DNA from 4 places in the Bradyrhizobium sp. USDA 3364 genome. Region 4 is predicted to be linked to each of the others. Evidence: predicted binding sites of a transcription regulator. Region 4 holds the regulator's gene; each other region holds the start of a gene.
What was found. Region 4 encodes PhoB, which activates phosphate uptake and scavenging genes when phosphate is short. Its sites were predicted from a motif close to TGTCATNNANCTGTCAT; they were not measured.
Positions count from the first base shown of each region.

Region 1: a site for PhoB is predicted at 1,711-1,727, ahead of pstS (phosphate ABC transporter substrate-binding protein PstS). Genes of this name have one in related genera too.
Region 2: a site for PhoB is predicted at 1,738-1,754, ahead of ACVILL_RS35195 (phospholipase C). Genes of this name have one in related genera too.
Region 3: a site for PhoB is predicted at 2,268-2,284, ahead of ACVILL_RS29375 (acetoacetate decarboxylase). Genes of this name have one in related genera too.

Region 1 covers NZ_JBSRYG010000002.1:8,308,312-8,312,483, forward strand. The annotation lists gene ACVILL_RS39320 (PaaI family thioesterase) at 1-367, shown strand, start outside; gene pstS (phosphate ABC transporter substrate-binding protein PstS) at 415-1,467, opposite strand; gene ACVILL_RS39330 (alkaline phosphatase family protein) at 1,934-4,159, shown strand.
Region 2 covers NZ_JBSRYG010000002.1:7,481,721-7,485,892, forward strand. The annotation lists gene ACVILL_RS35190 (cytochrome-c peroxidase) at 1-2, opposite strand, end outside; gene ACVILL_RS35195 (phospholipase C) at 27-1,721, opposite strand; gene ACVILL_RS35200 (hypothetical protein) at 2,163-2,561, opposite strand; gene ACVILL_RS35205 (alpha/beta fold hydrolase) at 2,784-3,668, opposite strand; gene hydA (dihydropyrimidinase) at 3,698-4,172, opposite strand, start outside.
Region 3 covers NZ_JBSRYG010000002.1:6,301,525-6,305,696, forward strand. The annotation lists gene ACVILL_RS29365 (acyl-CoA carboxylase subunit beta) at 1-948, shown strand, start outside; gene ACVILL_RS29370 (patatin-like phospholipase family protein) at 1,063-2,226, opposite strand; gene ACVILL_RS29375 (acetoacetate decarboxylase) at 2,547-3,332, shown strand; gene ACVILL_RS29380 (transporter) at 3,461-4,172, shown strand, end outside.
Region 4 covers NZ_JBSRYG010000002.1:1,844,027-1,848,198, reverse strand. The annotation lists gene pstB (phosphate ABC transporter ATP-binding protein PstB) at 1-458, shown strand, start outside; gene phoU (phosphate signaling complex protein PhoU) at 479-1,195, shown strand; gene phoB (phosphate regulon transcriptional regulator PhoB) at 1,328-2,038, shown strand; gene ACVILL_RS08590 (GcrA family cell cycle regulator) at 2,385-2,897, opposite strand; gene ACVILL_RS08585 (acetylornithine transaminase) at 3,395-4,172, shown strand, end outside.

The sequences.
Region 1 (4,172 bases), 6.5 Mb from region 4:
CGGCCCGTTTTACCACCGCATGGACGAGAACGGCCGCATCAGCTGCGCGTTCCGGGTAGGCCCGAAGCACCTCAACGGCTCCGGCAACGTCCATGGCGGCTGCTTCATGACCTTTGCGGATTACTGCCTGTTCGCGCTCGCCGGCTCGGTGCTCCAGGGCCCCGGCGTCACGGTGTCGTTCGCCTCGGAATTCCTCGACGCGGCGCGCGAGGGCGACCTGATCGAATGCAGCGGCGAGGTCACCCGCGCCGGCGGCTCGCTGATCTTCGTGCGCGGCATGCTGACGTCGGCCGAGCGGCCGCTGTTCACCTTCTCCGGCACCATCAAGCGGGTGAAGCGCAAAGCGCTGACCGCAGCGAGTGCCTAGAGCCAGCGCGGCGCGGCCCTGTCCGGTATGTGTCAAGCCAAGGTGCGTCAGGGCTTTGCGGGCGGCGATGCAGACGCCGTGAGCGCCTCGAAATTGTGCTGCCAATAGGCCTCGATCTGCCCGATCAAGGCGGGCGGCAAAGGAACGTAATTAAGCAATGCGGCCTGCGACTTGCCGTTCTCCAACGACCAGCGCAGGAAGTCGATGGCGACCGCCGACCTGTCGGGCGATTTCGGCTGCTTGTGCATCAGCACGAAGGTCGTGGCCGTGATGGGATACGCGTCTTCCCCCGGAGCGTTGGTGAGGACCAGGTAGAAATCCTGCGTGGTCTTCCAGTCTGCGCTCGAGGCCGCGGCCTGGAACGATGCGGCGTCCGGGGTGACGAAATTGCCGGCACCGTTTTGCACCAGACCGAAGGAAATCCGGTCCAGCCGCTGTAGCGCGTAGGCGTATTCGAGATAGCCGATCGCCCCGGGAATCAGGCCGACCAGCGAAGCGACGCCGTCATTGCCCCTGCCGCCGAGCCCGACGGGCCACTCGACCGACGTGCCCTCGCCGACGCTTGCCTTCCACTGCGCGCTGACCTTCGAGAGATAATTCGACCAGTTGAACGTCGTGCCGGATCCATCGATGCGATGGACGACGGTGATCGCGGCAGGCGGCAGCTTCAGATCGTGATTGACGGCCTGAATCGCCGGATCGTTCCATGATCTCACCTTGCCGAGATAGATGTCGGCGAGCAGCGGTCCGGTGAATTGAATCTGGCCGGGCTTGACGCCCGCGATGTTGACGACAGGCACGACGCCTCCGATCACGATCGGAAATTGCATCATGCCGAGCCTGTCGAGCTCCTTCGGATCGAGCGGCATGTCGCTGGCGCCGAAATCGACGGCAGCCTTCTTGATCAGGCCGACGCCGATGCTCGAACCCACCGACTGATAGCTGACGACATTGCCGGTCTTTGCCTTGTAGGCATCGATCCATTTCGCCATCACAGGCGAAACGAAGGTTGAGCCCGCGCCCTTTGTCTCCGCAGCCAAGCATTGCGTCGCGACGACCAGGGCAGTGAAGATGACCGGTAGCCTGAGATGCTTTGTCATGTGCTCGACCCTAACCGGCCCAGCGGCACGCCCGTGTGGGCCAAGTCACAAAACGGCAATATAAGCCAGGGCGTCAACCAAGGGCGATATCGCCTGCCGGCGAACTGGGACACTGCATAATTTCGATGCTCACAGCGGCCCTTTTCTGCCTCGGCGAAGTCTCACCGCACCCGCGAATCGGCATCGACGCGGATCAATCGCGCAGGCAGCAACGCGTGACCCGCGACGCCTGTGGAAACACGCCGTCATCGAGTCGTTACATCGACGCGTACTGAATCGAACGCACAAGCTCTAGCTCGTTGTGTTCTCGCAAATTCTTCGCGACGCCATGCGAGCACCAGTTGTGACGCGACGACGTCCTGTCGTTGCGTCGTCGCGCATGCGTCACATGCTCGTCAGCCAAGCCTCCGTAGATTGCCGAACGGTTTCCGTTTGTGCATTCGCACAGCGACTATGGGGCATTCTCATGAAATTGAAGACGTTTGTGTCCGTCACGACGGCGATGTCGCTTGTCGCTTCGCTGGCGTGGACTGCAACTCCGGCGCGCGCCGGTCAGGACGGCGATAATGGCGATCATGCCGGCGATTCTCGCGGTCACGATCAGGATCAGGACCATGACGGCGACCATCACGGCCGCAGGCCGCGCGTCGTGATGATCTCGCTCGACGGCGCCAAGCCTGATTTCATCCAGAAATTCATCGAGGAAGGCGTGCTGCCGCGTGACGGCGGCCTCGCCCGGCTGAGCCGGCGCGGCGCGGTGGCGCTGCAGAACGTGACGGCGTCACCGTCGCTCACCGCGGTCTCGCATATCGCGATCGCGACCGGTTCGACGGCGGTCCATAACGACATCCCATCCAACACGTTCGAGCCGATCGTCGGGCCGATCTCCAGCAGCATCAGCGGCTTCGCGGCACCGATCGGCGGCTACAACGAAAGCCCGCTCGGGCCGTCGGCGCACCCGACTGCACAGCCCCTGTGGGTGCAGCTGCGCCAGCAGGGCAAGAAGGTCGTCACCGCGACCTGGCCCGGCGGCGACGGCGCCGACATCTCCATCAACAAGACCGTGGTGCAGCCGGCCCAGCCGACCCGCGTGACCGACTTCACGGTGCCGTTCGGCGCGTTCGGCGGCATCGGCGCCCAGGGCTTCACGCTGTCGCGCAGCGACTTCACGGCCGACCCGGGCATCGTGGCGGCGCTGCAAGCTGCGGGCCACTTCTCTTTCAGCCCGGTGCTGGTGACCTCGGCGCCGATCGAGACGTTCTCATGCTCTGCGGCGGCGACCGCGACCTGCACCAACGCCGCGACGCTCGACGTCAAATATTCGATCCGCGTCGCCGCGATCGACACGACAAATGACCGCAAGGTGAACTACGACACGCTGGTGTTCTTCGACGAGAACCTCGGCATTACCGCAGGCCCGTTCCACGCGCCCTCGACCGGGCCGGCCTATGTCAAGTTCGGCGGCGAGAACGCCCCGTTCTTCTTCGAAGGCAGCGGCGCGAAGGTCGGCGCCGCGTACTTCGTCTCGGCGCTGTCGCCGGACCTCTCGGTGGTGCGCTTCGCCCGCTACGGCGCCAACTACATCCCGCGCAACACGCCTGTTCTCGCCGATGTCGACGACATCAACGACAACATCGGGTTCTGGCGTCCGCAGGCCGACTTCCGGATTCCGGAGCGCCTGAGCCCGGGCTTCACCAGCTTCCCCGACGTCGAGATCGAGACCATGTTCGAGGACATGGTGAAGACCTTCGTGCGCTACCAGGCGAATATCGGCGAGCGTGCGATCAAGACGCATCCGGACGCCGACCTCGTCATGGTCTATATCGAGCAGCCCGATGGCTCCGAGCACCAGTTCCTGCTCACCGATCCGCGCCAGGGCACTAGCCCGACCGACCCGAATTCGATCGGCGCCAACCAGGATCCGGCCAAGGTCAAGCGCTACGCCTCCTACATCCGCTTCGCCTACCAGACCGCCGACAAGGCGGTAAAGCAGATCGCTGACACGGCGGGCCGCGACAGCAACGTCATCGTGGTGTCGGATCACGGTTTCGCGCCGTTCCACACCTCGGTCAATCTCACCAACATCCTGCGCAACGCCGGTATCGACACCAGCAAGGTCGGGATCCGCACCTCGGGTCCTGCCGCCGACATCTACGTCAACCTGCAGAACCGCGAGCTTGGCGGCACCGTCGACCTCGCAACCTACCGGACCCTGGTGGCGCAGATCACCGACGCGGTGAAGAACGCGGTCGATCCCAACGCGCGGTTCAACTACTCGCTCAGGGATCAGCGCATCTTCACCGTCGTCGAGACCCGGCCGCTGCAATGCGACGCCGGAACCGGACAGTGCACCAGCAAGACCGTCGGCCAGGACTATGGCGACGTGTTCGCGCTGATGGCGCCCGGCTACAATTTCGACGGCATCCAGAACCCCGGCGTCGCGCGCCAGGGTGATGCGCCGTTCAATTCGGCGACCACCGCGCTGTCGATGCCGAATTTCTACGGCGCCCATGGCCATGATCCCGAGCTTCCGGTGATGAGCGCAACCTTCATCGCCGCAGGTCCGCAGATCCGCAAGGACACCGTCGTGCGCCACATGCGCAATATCGACGTGGCGCCGACCATCATGCGGATCCTCGGCACGGCACCACGCCAGGTCGACGGCGAGGTACTGAGCGAAGTGTTGCGCTAGAACCTCGGCCAAA
Region 2 (4,172 bases), 5.6 Mb from region 4:
ATATGACGTCCAGTGATCCCAGAGCGTTAGTGGTGGTGATGCTCGTCCGGCGGGCTGACAATCACCGTGCCGGCGGTCGGATCGAGGAACAGCGTGTCCTGACGGTACTCGTGGTCCTGACCATGGCCGCGTTCGAAGTCGAACATGTCAGCGATCGATTCGACCTTCTCGTCGAACGAGCCGCCGCCGAGACGCTGGCCGTGCAGCCAGTTGTCCTCGATGAAGCGCACCACGGAGGCCTGCGAAATCATCGTGTGGCTGACGTAGTTCCGCTTCGCGAAGGGCGAGATCACCAGGAACGGCGTGCGCGTGCCGGGACCGCAGCGGCCGTTCACCGGCTTGCCTTCGAGGCCCTTCGGCTGCGTCTGCTTGCCGATGCCGCGGCCGCACTGGCCGGGACCGTTGACCTGGTCAGCGGTGGGATCATACGAGGCGGTGATCGGTGCGAGGTACTGGTGGTCGTACCAGCCGTCGGAGTCGTCATAGGTGACGATGACGGCGGTCTCGCCCCACTCCTTCTGCTTCTGCAGGAAGTTGATCAGCTCGACATTGCCCGCCTGCTCGTCGAGCGGATCGGAGTTGCCGGGATGACCGTCCTGATAGGCCGGCATCTTGATGTAGGACACGGCCGGGAAGTTGCCGGCCTTCACCGAAGCGTAGAAGTCCTCGAGGTCGTAGGCATGATTGGCCGGATCGACCGTCTTGCTGCCGGGCAGGTAGGTGTGGCCGATCGCATTCACCGAGCTCGGACGCGCATGGGTCGGGTTGGCGGTCGACTTGTAGTATTGGAACCAGGCGTGGTGCGGAATGTAGTCCACGATGGTGCCGTTGACGTTGCTCGAGAACGTGCTGCGGCCGCAATTGGTGGTGCCGTTGCTGTTCTTGAGCGTCAGGTCGAAGCCGCCCATGAAGCTGCCCCAGCTGATCTGCTCGGCGTTGAGCAGATCGCCGATGTTCTTGCTGGTCATCAGGACCTGGCTGGTCGTGCTCGAGCAGGAGTCGTAGGCAGGGTCGGTATCGCCGATCAGCGTCAGCCCGCCCTGGCCGTCGGCGATCGACGACGACGTGCCGACGATGTTCTGCGCACCGTTGGTCTGGCCGGAAACCACCTCGATCGCGCCGGGCGTCGACGGACCGAAGGTGTCGGTCCAGCTATTGTCGCTCATCGCGAAGTTCTGGGCGTAATTCCAGAACGCGGTGACGGTGTTGCCGTCGAAATAGCCCATCACCTGCCCGTTGGTGCCGAAGGCGCCGACGCCGCCCGCGGTGCCGCGACCGGTGAATTCCGGAAACAGGTCTTCCTTGCCGTTGTCGACCGCCTGCTGCTCGGGCGTGTAGGCGTGGTTCTGCGACTTGGTGTTGGCCTGCGTGCGGTCGAGACGGAACGGATTGGTCGCGCCGGTGCCGTTGGCCGGATTGAGGTTCGGGTTGTTGGTCAGCAGATTGGCGTTGGCCAGGTTGTTCACCTTCGGCGTATGCGGCTTCGGATTGAATGGGATCGAGCCGGTCGGATTGGCTGCGTTCGGGTAGGTCGCGAAATAATGATCGAACGAGCGGTTCTCGTTGAAGATCACGACAAGATGCTTGATCGGCGTTGCCGTGTGGATGTCGTGCGGATGACGATGATCGTGATCCTTGTCGTCCTGAGCGGCGGCGCTGCACGCAATCGCAGCAGCGGCGACCAGACAGACTCCGACCGTCGAAAGAAATTTGGCTTTCACCGTAGTGCCCCTTGATTTTACAGATTTATGACGTCGACGTGCGACAAGTTATCCATCGCCGATGACAGCCCTGTGTAAGTTTTGTGCGAGCAACACATCGTCACAACGATTCATCATCGCGCGTTTTGATTCCCGCGCCGGTTGCAGCAGATGCGAACGATGTTGGATTGATCGCTATCTCGATGACGCGGTCGCGTGCGTCATGAGTCGATCTGCTGCCGCGCATATTGCGCCGGCGACAGTCCGACATGGCAGGTGAACGCGCCGCTGAACGCGCTTGCGGGGCCGTAGCCGACGTGTGTTGCGCACGACGACGCGACACTGCGACGATCTCGTCGCCCCAGCAGCGCGAGCGCAAGCCGGACCAGGTTGGTCCGGCCGCCCGTGATCTCGAATTGGCGAAAGGAGAGTTAGTCCGGCAATGCAGACATTCCGGATGACCTAGCAGACCCTCACGCTTTGCTGAACGTATGCGCTGCCGTTCCACACGGTTCTGGTCTGATAGCAGGAGTTATAAGCCGTTGCGGCGCCGATCGCCGCGCCCGTTGCCAGGCCGGCTGCGGCAGCGCCCCAACCTCCTCCATAATAACCACCGCCACGATAGTAACCACCGCCACGGTAATAACGGCCGCCGCCGGCCCAGCGCGCGCCTCCTCCGTGCCAGCGCGCACCTCCGCCGGCATGCCATCGCGTGCCGCCACCATGCCAGCCAGGCCGCATTCCGCCGCCGTGAAAGTGAGCCGCTCCGCCACCGAAGCGGCGAGCCTGTACGTCATAGGGAAGCATCGTTGCTGCAGCAGCGACGAAGCTGAGCACCAGGAAGGCTTTGGTTGGTCGCATGTCCGAGCTCCTTGCAAGGGTGTTCGGATCAATTCCTCAGCAACGGTCCTCGTTCCGGTATTTCAGGGATGTACGCACTCTGGCACGATCTGCATATACGCGCGTCGCGGTCGCGGCATGCTCGCGCATGTTGGGCTTTCTCCCGGATCGTGAGATCGCGAACGCGCCCCTGCGTGTCCGGGATCATTGCCGTGCGCGCGAACGGACCGGTGACAGCCTGCCCTAGTCCTTCATTCCCGTGATCGACGCACTGACGGCGCGGGGATCACGCTGCGGCCAGCGGCCGCTTTCGACCTGGGCCAGGAAATTGCCGACGATCCGGTTGTATTCGTCGGGCTCCTCGATGTTGATGGCGTGGCCGCAGTTCGGCATCACCGCGAGCGCGGCCGACGGGATGCTCTGCTTCATCAGGATGCCCGGCAGCAGGCACGGCCAATCCTCGTCGCCGGTGATGATCAAGGTCGGCACATCGATGCGCTTCATCTCGTCGACCAGGGTGTAGAGCGAGGGCCGCTCCTTCTGCACGCCCTGCTGGGTGTTGGCCGATCCCACCGCCGAATGCTCGGCCAGCATGCGCTTGAACTCGGAATGGCCGCGCGGATCCTTGTTCTCATACTGCACGCGGGTTGGCCCGTAGGCATAGCGTTCGGCGAAGGCCGGCATGCCCTCCTTGCGGATCATGCCGGCGATCACGTCGGCCTCGGCGCGGAACGTCTCGCGCTTGTCGAGCTCGGCGCCGTAGCCGCAGCCGCCGATGCACAGCGACAGCGCCCGCGCCGGGTGACGGAGCCCGAAATGCAGCGTCGCGAAGCCGCCCATCGACAGGCCGACGATATGCGCCTTCGGTGCGCCGATGTGATCGAGCACCGCCAGGATGTCGTCGGCGGCGCGCGCCTGCGAATAGGACGACACCTGATCCGGCACATCGGACGGCGGGAAACCGCGCGCATTGTAGGCGATGGTGCGGAAGCGCTTGCCGAAATGCCGCATCTGCGGCTCGTAGCTGCGCAGGTCGCCGGCGAATTCGTGCACCAAAATCACCGGATGACCCGACCCGGTTTCCTCGAAATAGAGCCGTACGCCGTCATCTGTTGTCGCATAGGGCATGGTGGTCTCCTGCCTTCTTGTTGCACGGGTTACGGGATGGTCGCCCCTATTGGCGGCTTGGCGCGCGCAAGGTACGTGCCGTGCTCCTTGCTGCCGACCAGGGTGCCGTCGTCGACGACCACCTTGCCGCGCACCATCGTCAGCACCGGCCAGCCCGTCACCTCGAGGCCTTCATAGGGCGTGTAGTCGGAGCCGTCATGGATCAGCTCGTGGCGGATCGTCACCTTGCGCTTCGGGTCCCACAGCGCGATGTCGGCATCGGAGCCGACCGCGATGGTGCCCTTGCGCGGATAGAGGCCGTAGATCTTGGCGTGGTTGGTGGCGCTGAAGGCAACGAAGCTGTTGAGGTCGATGCGCCCCTTAACAACGCCCTCCGAGAACAGGATCGGCAGCCGCGTCGCGACGCCAGGGATGCCGTTCGGCACCCAGCGGAAGCTGGTGCGGCCCCTGGACGCGAGCTTGCCCTGCGGGTCGTCGTAGCGGAACGGGCAATGGTCCGACGAG
Region 3 (4,172 bases), 4.5 Mb from region 4:
CCGCCGGTGGTGAAGCGGCTCGGCCAGGATCTGACCAAGCAGGAGCTCGGCGGCGCCGACATCCAGACCCGTGCCGGCGGGATCGACCAGGCCGTCGACACCGAGGAGGAGGCGTTCGATTACGCGCGGCGTTTCCTTTCCTACCTGCCGTCGTCGGTCTACGATTTGCCGCCGACCATTCCCTGCACCGACGATCCCGAACGCGCCGAGGAATCGCTGATGAAGGCCGTGCCGCGCAACCGCCGGCAAGTCTACAAGATGCGGCCGATCATCGAGGCCGTCGTCGACAAGGGCTCGTTCTTCGAGGTCGCCGCCAATTTCGGCCGCCCGATCATCACGGGCCTTGCGCGGATCGAGGGCAGGGCGGTGCTGGTGCTCGCCAGCGATCCCTTTCACTATGGCGGCTCGTGGACCGCGGACGCCTGCCAGAAGGTGGTGCGCTGGGTCGACTTCGCCGAGACCTTCCATCTGCCGGTGGTCTATCTGATGGATTGCCCCGGCTTCATGATCGGGCTCGAGGCGGAGAAGTCGGCGACCATCCGCCACGGCGTGCGGGCGATGGCGGCGGTCAACCAGAGCACGGTGCCTTGGTGCACCATCATCATCCGCAACGCCTTCGGTGTCGCCGGCGTGGTGCATCAGCCGGCCAACCGCTTCTCGATGCGCTATGCCTGGCCGTCGGCCTATTGGGGATCGCTGCCGCTCGAGGGCGGCATCGAAGCCGCCTATCGCGCCGAGATCGATGCGGCCGAAGATCCCGCCGCCAAGCTGCGCGAGATCGAAGATCGGCTCAACAAGCTGCGCTCGCCGTTCCGCTCGGCCGAGAAGTTCTGGGTCGAGGAGGTGATCGATCCGCGCAGGACGCGCTCGCTGCTCTGCGAATTCGCGCGTCTCGCCGAGCCGATCCGCACAGCGGGACCGCCGCGCAACATGTCGACGCGGCCGTAGGCTTTCACGCCGTCATTGCGAGGAGCGTGGCGACGAAGCAATCCACGCCTCCGCAAGCGGTGATATGGATTGCTTCGCTTCGCTCGCAATGACGGTGAGGGAGCAGTCGCGCGGCTACTCCGCCTCGCGATGCACGTCGTGGATCACGATGCCCATGCCGTTCTCGGGCATCTTGATCCATTCGCGATGCTTCAGCGAACGCTTGGTGTCCTCGTGTCCGCTCACCCAGTGCTCGCGCATCGAGGTGCCGGAGAATTCGTGGTCCTTGGCGTCGCCCTCATAGGCCTTCTGCTGATAGATCAGCTGCAGCAGCGTGATGCCGGGCAGGCGGCTGTTCGCCTTCTTGAGCTGGCGCTCTTCGTCCGTGAGCTGTTCGTCCGGAATCTTTCCCAGCGCGTTATGCAGGGCGGTGCGCAGATTGTAGGTCTTGCGGTAGACGTCGGTGTTGTAGCGGGTGCGCGACGAATACATGATGTCCTTGTGGCGGGCCATCACGTCCTGGATATCGCGCGGCAGCACGCCGCGCGCCGAGAACAGGTCGACCTGGAACACCAGCGAGTTGGCGTTGTCTTCCTGGTCGAGCAGATGCTGCAGCGGCGTGTTGGAGACGATGCCGCCGTCCCAGAAATGATCGGTGCCGACCTTCACCATCGGCAGCGCCGGCGGCAGCGCGCCGCTCGCCATGATGTGCTCGGGGACGATCTCGTCATGGGCGTTGTCGAAATAGATGAAGTTGCCGGAGAGCACGTTCACCGCGCCGACCGCAAAGCGCATTTTCTTGGAATTGATGCGGTCGAAATCGACCAGCTCGAGCAGCGATTCACGCAACGGTGTGGTGTCGTAATAGCTGGTGGCGGTGCGCGCGCCGGCCGGGCTGAGCCACGGATTGGTCTGGTGCGGGGTGAAGAAGCCGGGTTGCCCCAGCGTCGTCGTCAGCCATGAGCTCGTGAAGTTGCGCGCCTTGCGGAAGATGTCGCCATCCGGCGTGTAGTGCCAGATCTTGCGGCTGGTGATGCGATCCCAGAACGTGTGCAGCCGCTCCAGCCGCTTCGATGGCGGATTGCCGGCGATGATCGCCGAGTTGATCGCGCCGATCGAGACGCCGCAGACCCAGTCGGGTTCGATGTTGGATTCGTGCAGCGCCTGATAGACGCCGGCCTGATAGGCGCCGAGCGCGCCGCCGCCTTGCAGCACCAGCGCCACGCGATCGCATCCTGCGGGTCGCCAGCCGGGTGTTGCGTGCTCGATGTCGTCAAATTGAGGGGCTCGCGCGTCCATATCAGACACTCCAAAATCTGCGGCGAGAATTCAGGGCGCCGATGACGCGGTGATGACAATGGCGGTGGGCGCGCATGGCGCATCCGGCATGCCTGCCTGCATGGTTAGCATCGGCCTCATCGGCGAAACGCAGGTCACGCAAGCGCAACCGAGGTCACGCAGGCGTGCCCGAGGTCACGCAGGCGTACCCGGGGGTCACGCAGGCGTGCCTGGGGTCACGCAGGCGTGCCTGGGGTCACGCACCTGACGGAAATCCCTCATATCGCTGTCAATCTCGGCCGTTAGCTTCCGCGCAATATTTGCCAACAGGGGTTATTGCGATGCGCAGGGAAGATCTGCTCAAGCTTCCGTCCATGCCGGCCGCCGGTCCGAGCTATCCCGCCGGTCCCTACCGCTTCATCGATCGCGAATTCCTTGTCATTACCTATGAGACCGATCCGGAGTTGATCCGCGCCGGCCTGCCTGAGCCGCTGGAGCCGATCGAGCAGGCGATCGTGCATTACGAATGGATCAAGATGCCGGACAGCTCCGGCTTCGGCAGCTACACCGAATCCGGCCTCGTCATCCCCGCGCGGCTGCGCGGTGAAGAGGTCAACTTCGTCTGCCAGATGTATCTCGACGATGATCCGCCGATCGCGGCCGGTCGCGAGATCTGGGGCTTTCCGAAGAAGTACGCCCACCCCAAGCTCGAGATCGTCAAGGACACGCTGACCGGCACGCTGGAATATGCCGGCCAGCTCGTTGCGATGGGTACGATGGGCTACAAGCACGAGAGCATGGCGGGCAATGGCGACGTCACCCGCGCCACGCTCTCGAAGACCCAGGTCAATCTGAAGATGATCCCCGGCGTCGACGGCCATCTCGAGGTCTGCCAGCTCGTCGCGATCAACCTGACCGACATCGTCGTCAAGGGATCGTGGATCGGGCCGGGCCGCCTGCATCTCGTGCCGCATGTCAACGCACCGGTCGCCGATTTCCCGGTGAAGCGCGTCGTCGGCGCGCATCACTACATCGCCGATCTGACGCTGCCGTTCGGCCGCGTCGTGCACGACTACAACAAGGAAGCCGCAGAGGCGGCGGCGCCGACCGGCCTCGCTGCGGAGTAGGGCTCGGCGGCTGACATAAAACTGTAACAGGCGCGTCCTCCAATGTCGGCAAGGGACGCGCTTGCCCGGTTTGCGCGTAGGCGAGGTTTTGAACATGTCAATTCGCGCGGTCGCCGTGGAGAACGGCCATGCTGGCTGATCCTCCTGCTCCTGTCGGTGCACTGCTGACGCGCGAGGCGGTTCCCGGCCTGGTCTGGGCGTTCCGCCTGCATCACGACGGCCGCGCCGAGCCGCTTCCGATCGATGCGCCGATCGAGCCGAGCCATGACGGACGGCTGTGGCTGCACTTCAACCTCACCGACGTCCGTACCCGGGCGTGGGTCGCCAACATGCATGTCCCGCAACTCGCGCGGGACCTGCTGCTGTCGAACGATAATTTCCAGCAGATCCACATCATCGACAATTGCGTCTACGGCGTATTTTCCGACCTGGTACGGGATGTCGAGGCCGCGACCCGGGAGACCGGCTATCTCCGCTTTGCAATGACCGAGCGTCTGTTGATCAGCGGTCGCCATCAGGCGTTGTGCTCGGCGGATGCGACGCGCCGCGTGCTCGAGGGCGGCCATCGCGTCGGCAGCGTCGCGGCGCTGCTCGAGAAGATCGTCGAGGAGATCGCCGACACCATGGACCGCCTGGCCGACAAGATCGGCACCGATATCGATGCGATCGAGGAACGGGTGCTCGCCGAGGACACCGGATCCGAGCTGCGCAGGAATCTCAGCAAGATGCGCCGCACCTGCGTGCGCCTGCATCGCCAGCTCACCGGGCTGCGCGTGCTGTTTCACCGGCTCGAGCAGAAGAACACCGACGATCTCAGCCCGGCGCTGCGGTTGCAGGCCG
Region 4 (4,172 bases):
CGATCTACGAGAACATCGCATTCGGCATCCGCCTCTACGAGAAGATCTCGAAGTCCGAGATGGACGACCGGGTCGAGAAGGCGCTGCGCGGCGGCGCGCTGTGGAACGAGGTCAAGGACAAGCTGAACGCCTCCGGCCTGTCGCTCTCCGGCGGCCAGCAGCAGCGGCTGTGCATCGCGCGCACCGTGGCGGTGCGTCCCGAGGTGATCCTGTTCGACGAGCCGTGCTCGGCGCTCGATCCGATCTCGACCGCCAAGGTCGAGGAGCTGATCCAGGAGCTCTCCGAGGACTACACGATCGCGATCGTCACCCACAACATGCAGCAGGCGGCGCGCGTCTCCGACAAGACCGCCTTCATGTATCTCGGCGAGCTGATCGAGTTCGACGACACCAACAAGATCTTCACCTCCCCGAGCGATCGGCGCACCCAGGACTACATCACCGGCCGGTTTGGTTGACCGGGCTGAGGAGACAAGCGATGGCTTCTGAACATACCGCCAAGGCATTCGACAGCGACCTGCAGGAGTTGACCCGCCTGGTCGCCGAGATGGGCGGCCTCGTCGAACGGATGATTACCGAATCGGTCGATGCGCTGATCCGTCGCGACGTCGCGCTCGGCAAGCGCGTGGTCGCCGCCGACATCGACATCGACAATCTGCAGCGCGTCATCGAAGAGCGCGCGGTGCTGACGATCGCCCGCCGCCAGCCGATGGCGATCGACCTGCGCGAGATCGTCAGCGCGATGCGAGTCGCCACCGACCTCGAGCGGATCGGCGACCTCGCCAAGAACATGGGCAAGCGCGTCGCGGCGCTGGAGAGCGATTTCCAGCCGTTGAAGCTGATCCGCGGCCTGGAGCACATGACCGACCTCGTGCTGTCGCAGGTCAAGTCGGTGCTCGACGCCTACGCCGCGCACGATCTGCCGGCGGCGATGAACGTCTGGAAGGGCGACGAGGAGGTCGACGCGATCTGCACCTCGCTGTTCCGCGAACTGCTCACCTACATGATGGAGGATCCGCGCAACATCTCGTTCTGCATCCATCTGATGTTCTGCGCCAAGAACATCGAGCGCATCGGCGACCACGCCACCAATATCGCCGAGACCGTGTTCTACATGATCGAGGGCCAGCAGATCACCGACAAGCGCCCCAAGGGCGACATGACGACTTTTGCCACCACGGTGCCGGGTAACTAGGGCATGATCTCCAATAGCGGAAACCGGATTGTCTTCGCGACAAAGCGTTTGCGCGAGGATCGTGCTCGAGAGAAGTGAGCGTTTCGGTTTGCGTCTGGGCAACGGATCACCACAAAGAAAGAACTTAGACCGATGAGCGCACGCATTCTGGTAGTCGAAGACGAGGAAGCGCTGACGACGCTGTTGCGCTACAACCTCGATGCGGAAGGCTACGATGTCGAAACGGTTGGGCGCGGCGACGATGCCGACACCCGTCTGAAGGAGCGCGTCCCCGACCTCGTGGTGCTCGATTGGATGCTGCCGGGCCTGTCCGGCATCGAGCTGTGCCGCCGCCTGCGGGCGCGGCCCGAAACCAAGCAGCTTCCGATCATCATGCTGACCGCGCGCGGCGAGGAGAGCGAGCGCGTGCGCGGGCTTGCTACCGGCGCCGACGATTACATCGTCAAGCCGTTCTCGGTGCCGGAACTGCTGGCGCGGGTGAAGGGCCTGCTGCGCCGCGCGAGCCCGGAGCGGCTGGCGACCGTGCTGACCTATGGCGACATCGAGCTCGACCGCGAGAAGCGCCGCGTGGCGCGCTCGGGCCGTCCGATCGATCTCGGTCCGACCGAGTATCGTTTGCTCGAGTTCTTCCTCGAGCATCCCGGCCGCGTGTTCAGCCGCGAGCAGCTTCTCGACAGCGTCTGGGGCCGCGACATCTACATCGATGAGCGCACCGTCGACGTGCATATCGGCCGCCTGCGCAAGCTGCTCAATCCGGGCCGCGAGCAGGACCCGATCCGCACCGTGCGCGGCGCCGGCTATGCGCTCGACGACCGGTTTGCCAAAGCCGAGCCGCAACCGTAACGGCGGCTGGTGATGTGAGTTGGTTCGCTATCACGTGAGGTGAGCACACTGTCTGGCTCCCTCCCCCCTTGCGGGGGAGGGTGGGGAGAGGGGTGAGCCCCGGGCTGTGGCGTAAGGCGTGTAGCGACGTCCTCAACCGAACCGACGGTGCATTCTTCGCGATCGATAATCAGCGGAGCAAGCGGTACCCCTCTCCCCAACCCTCCCCCGCAAGGGGGGGGGGAGGGAGCCCGACGTGCGTGCTCACCTCACGTCGTGCGCTGCGCTCCATCCGGGCTACGCATCACACAAAAAATCCCCGCTTGCGCGGGGATTTGTTTTGCAGTCCAGGCTAGCTTCCCGAGTGCTACTTGATCTGTGGTTTCGCCGACGGCCGGCGGCGATCGGCGGCGGGCTGGTAGGCGACGCGCGAGTGATGCGCGCAATAGGGCAGGCCGGCGAGCGCCTTGCCGCCGCAGAAGAAGAATTCCGGGCTCGAGGGATCGCCGACCGGCCAGTGACAGGTGGCCTCGTTGAGCTCGAGCAGCGACAGCCGCTGGCTCATCGGCACCACGTTGTCGTAGGAGATCGGATCGGGCTCCATCTCGACCTCGAAGGCGTGCGCGAGCGCGGTGTTGCCGCGCGAGACCGGGCGCGCCACCCGCATCATGTGCTGAGCGGGACGCGCCTTGCGCTGCCGCGGCGCCGCCGTGGAGGGTGCTTTGGCGCGACCGGAGAGGCCGAGCCGGTGCACTTTGCCGATCACGGCGTTTCGCGTCACATTGCCAAGTTCCGCTGCGATCTGGCTGGCCGAAAGGCCAGACTCCCAGAGCTTCTTCAGCTGCTCGACGCGATCGTCGGACCAGGTCAATACCGTCATCGCATTCTTCCTTTCGCATGGCGCCGGCCAGTCATTGGAGCGGCGCTGCGAGCCAAATCTGGACAAATATCCCTGCGGCCAGAATCCCTTAGCCCTCGCCGGGCACGGTGTTGCGCCCGAACGTTTACGCGAGACACGAAGGCTACTTAGAGGGTCCAGTACTGCCGCACGAGATGTCGTACCCGACAGGCCAAACGCTACAATATGGCGTGACTCTGGCGCAAGAGTCCGCGGCCGTGCGTCCACATGTTCCAGCACAGTTAAGCATTGCAATGAGGCTTTTCCACCGCACCGGAATGCTACGGATTGTGTACGCTGCGCATCGCAGGAAGGCCGGCAAACGGCGGCTCCTGGCGATTGACACTGACCCGCCGCAGCATAGAATGTTGGCCACGTGCCGCCCGCAAAGGCGGCCGTTTTGTTTTCCGAAGCTGGCCGTTGCTGCGCTGGCGTCAATGCGCGCGGCAATTGTCGGCCTCAAACCGGCAGTGAACGCCATGACCAACGTTGCCTCGTCGCATCTGCTCCCCGTCTTCGCCCGGGTCGATCTCGGCTTCGAGCGCGGTGAGGGCGCCTGGCTGATCGCAACCAACGGCGACCGCTATCTCGACTTCACCTCGGGCGTCGCGGTGAACGCGCTCGGGCACGCGCATCCGCATCTGGTCAAGGCGCTGCAGGAGCAGGCGACCAAGCTCTGGCACATGTCGAACCTGTTCAAGAGCCCGGACGGCGAGGCGCTGGCCGCGCGGCTCTGCGAGCAGAGCTTTGCCGACTTCGTGTTCTTCTGCAATTCCGGCGCGGAAGCGATGGAGGGCGTGATCAAGCTGGTCCGTCATCATCACTTCTCCAAGGGCCACCCCGAGCGCTACCGCATCATCACCTTCGAAGGCGCCTTCCACGGCCGCACGCTGGGCACGCTGGCTGCGACCGGCTCGGCGAAATATCTCGAAGGCTTCGGCCCGCCGATGGATGGCTTCGACCAGGTGCCGCACGGCGACATCGAGGCGGTCAAGAAGGCGATCGGCCCGCACACCGCCGGCATCCTGATCGAGCCGATCCAGGGCGAGGGCGGCGTACGCTCGGCGCCGCAGGCTTTCTTCAAGGCGCTGCGCGCGCTGTGCGACGAGCACGGCCTGCTGCTCGCCTTCGACGAGGTGCAGACCGGCATGGGCCGCACCGGCGACCTGTTCGCCTACAAGCGCACCGGTGTCACGCCGGACGTGATGTCGCTGGCGAAGGCGCTCGGCGGCGGATTCCCGATCGGCGCAGTGCTGG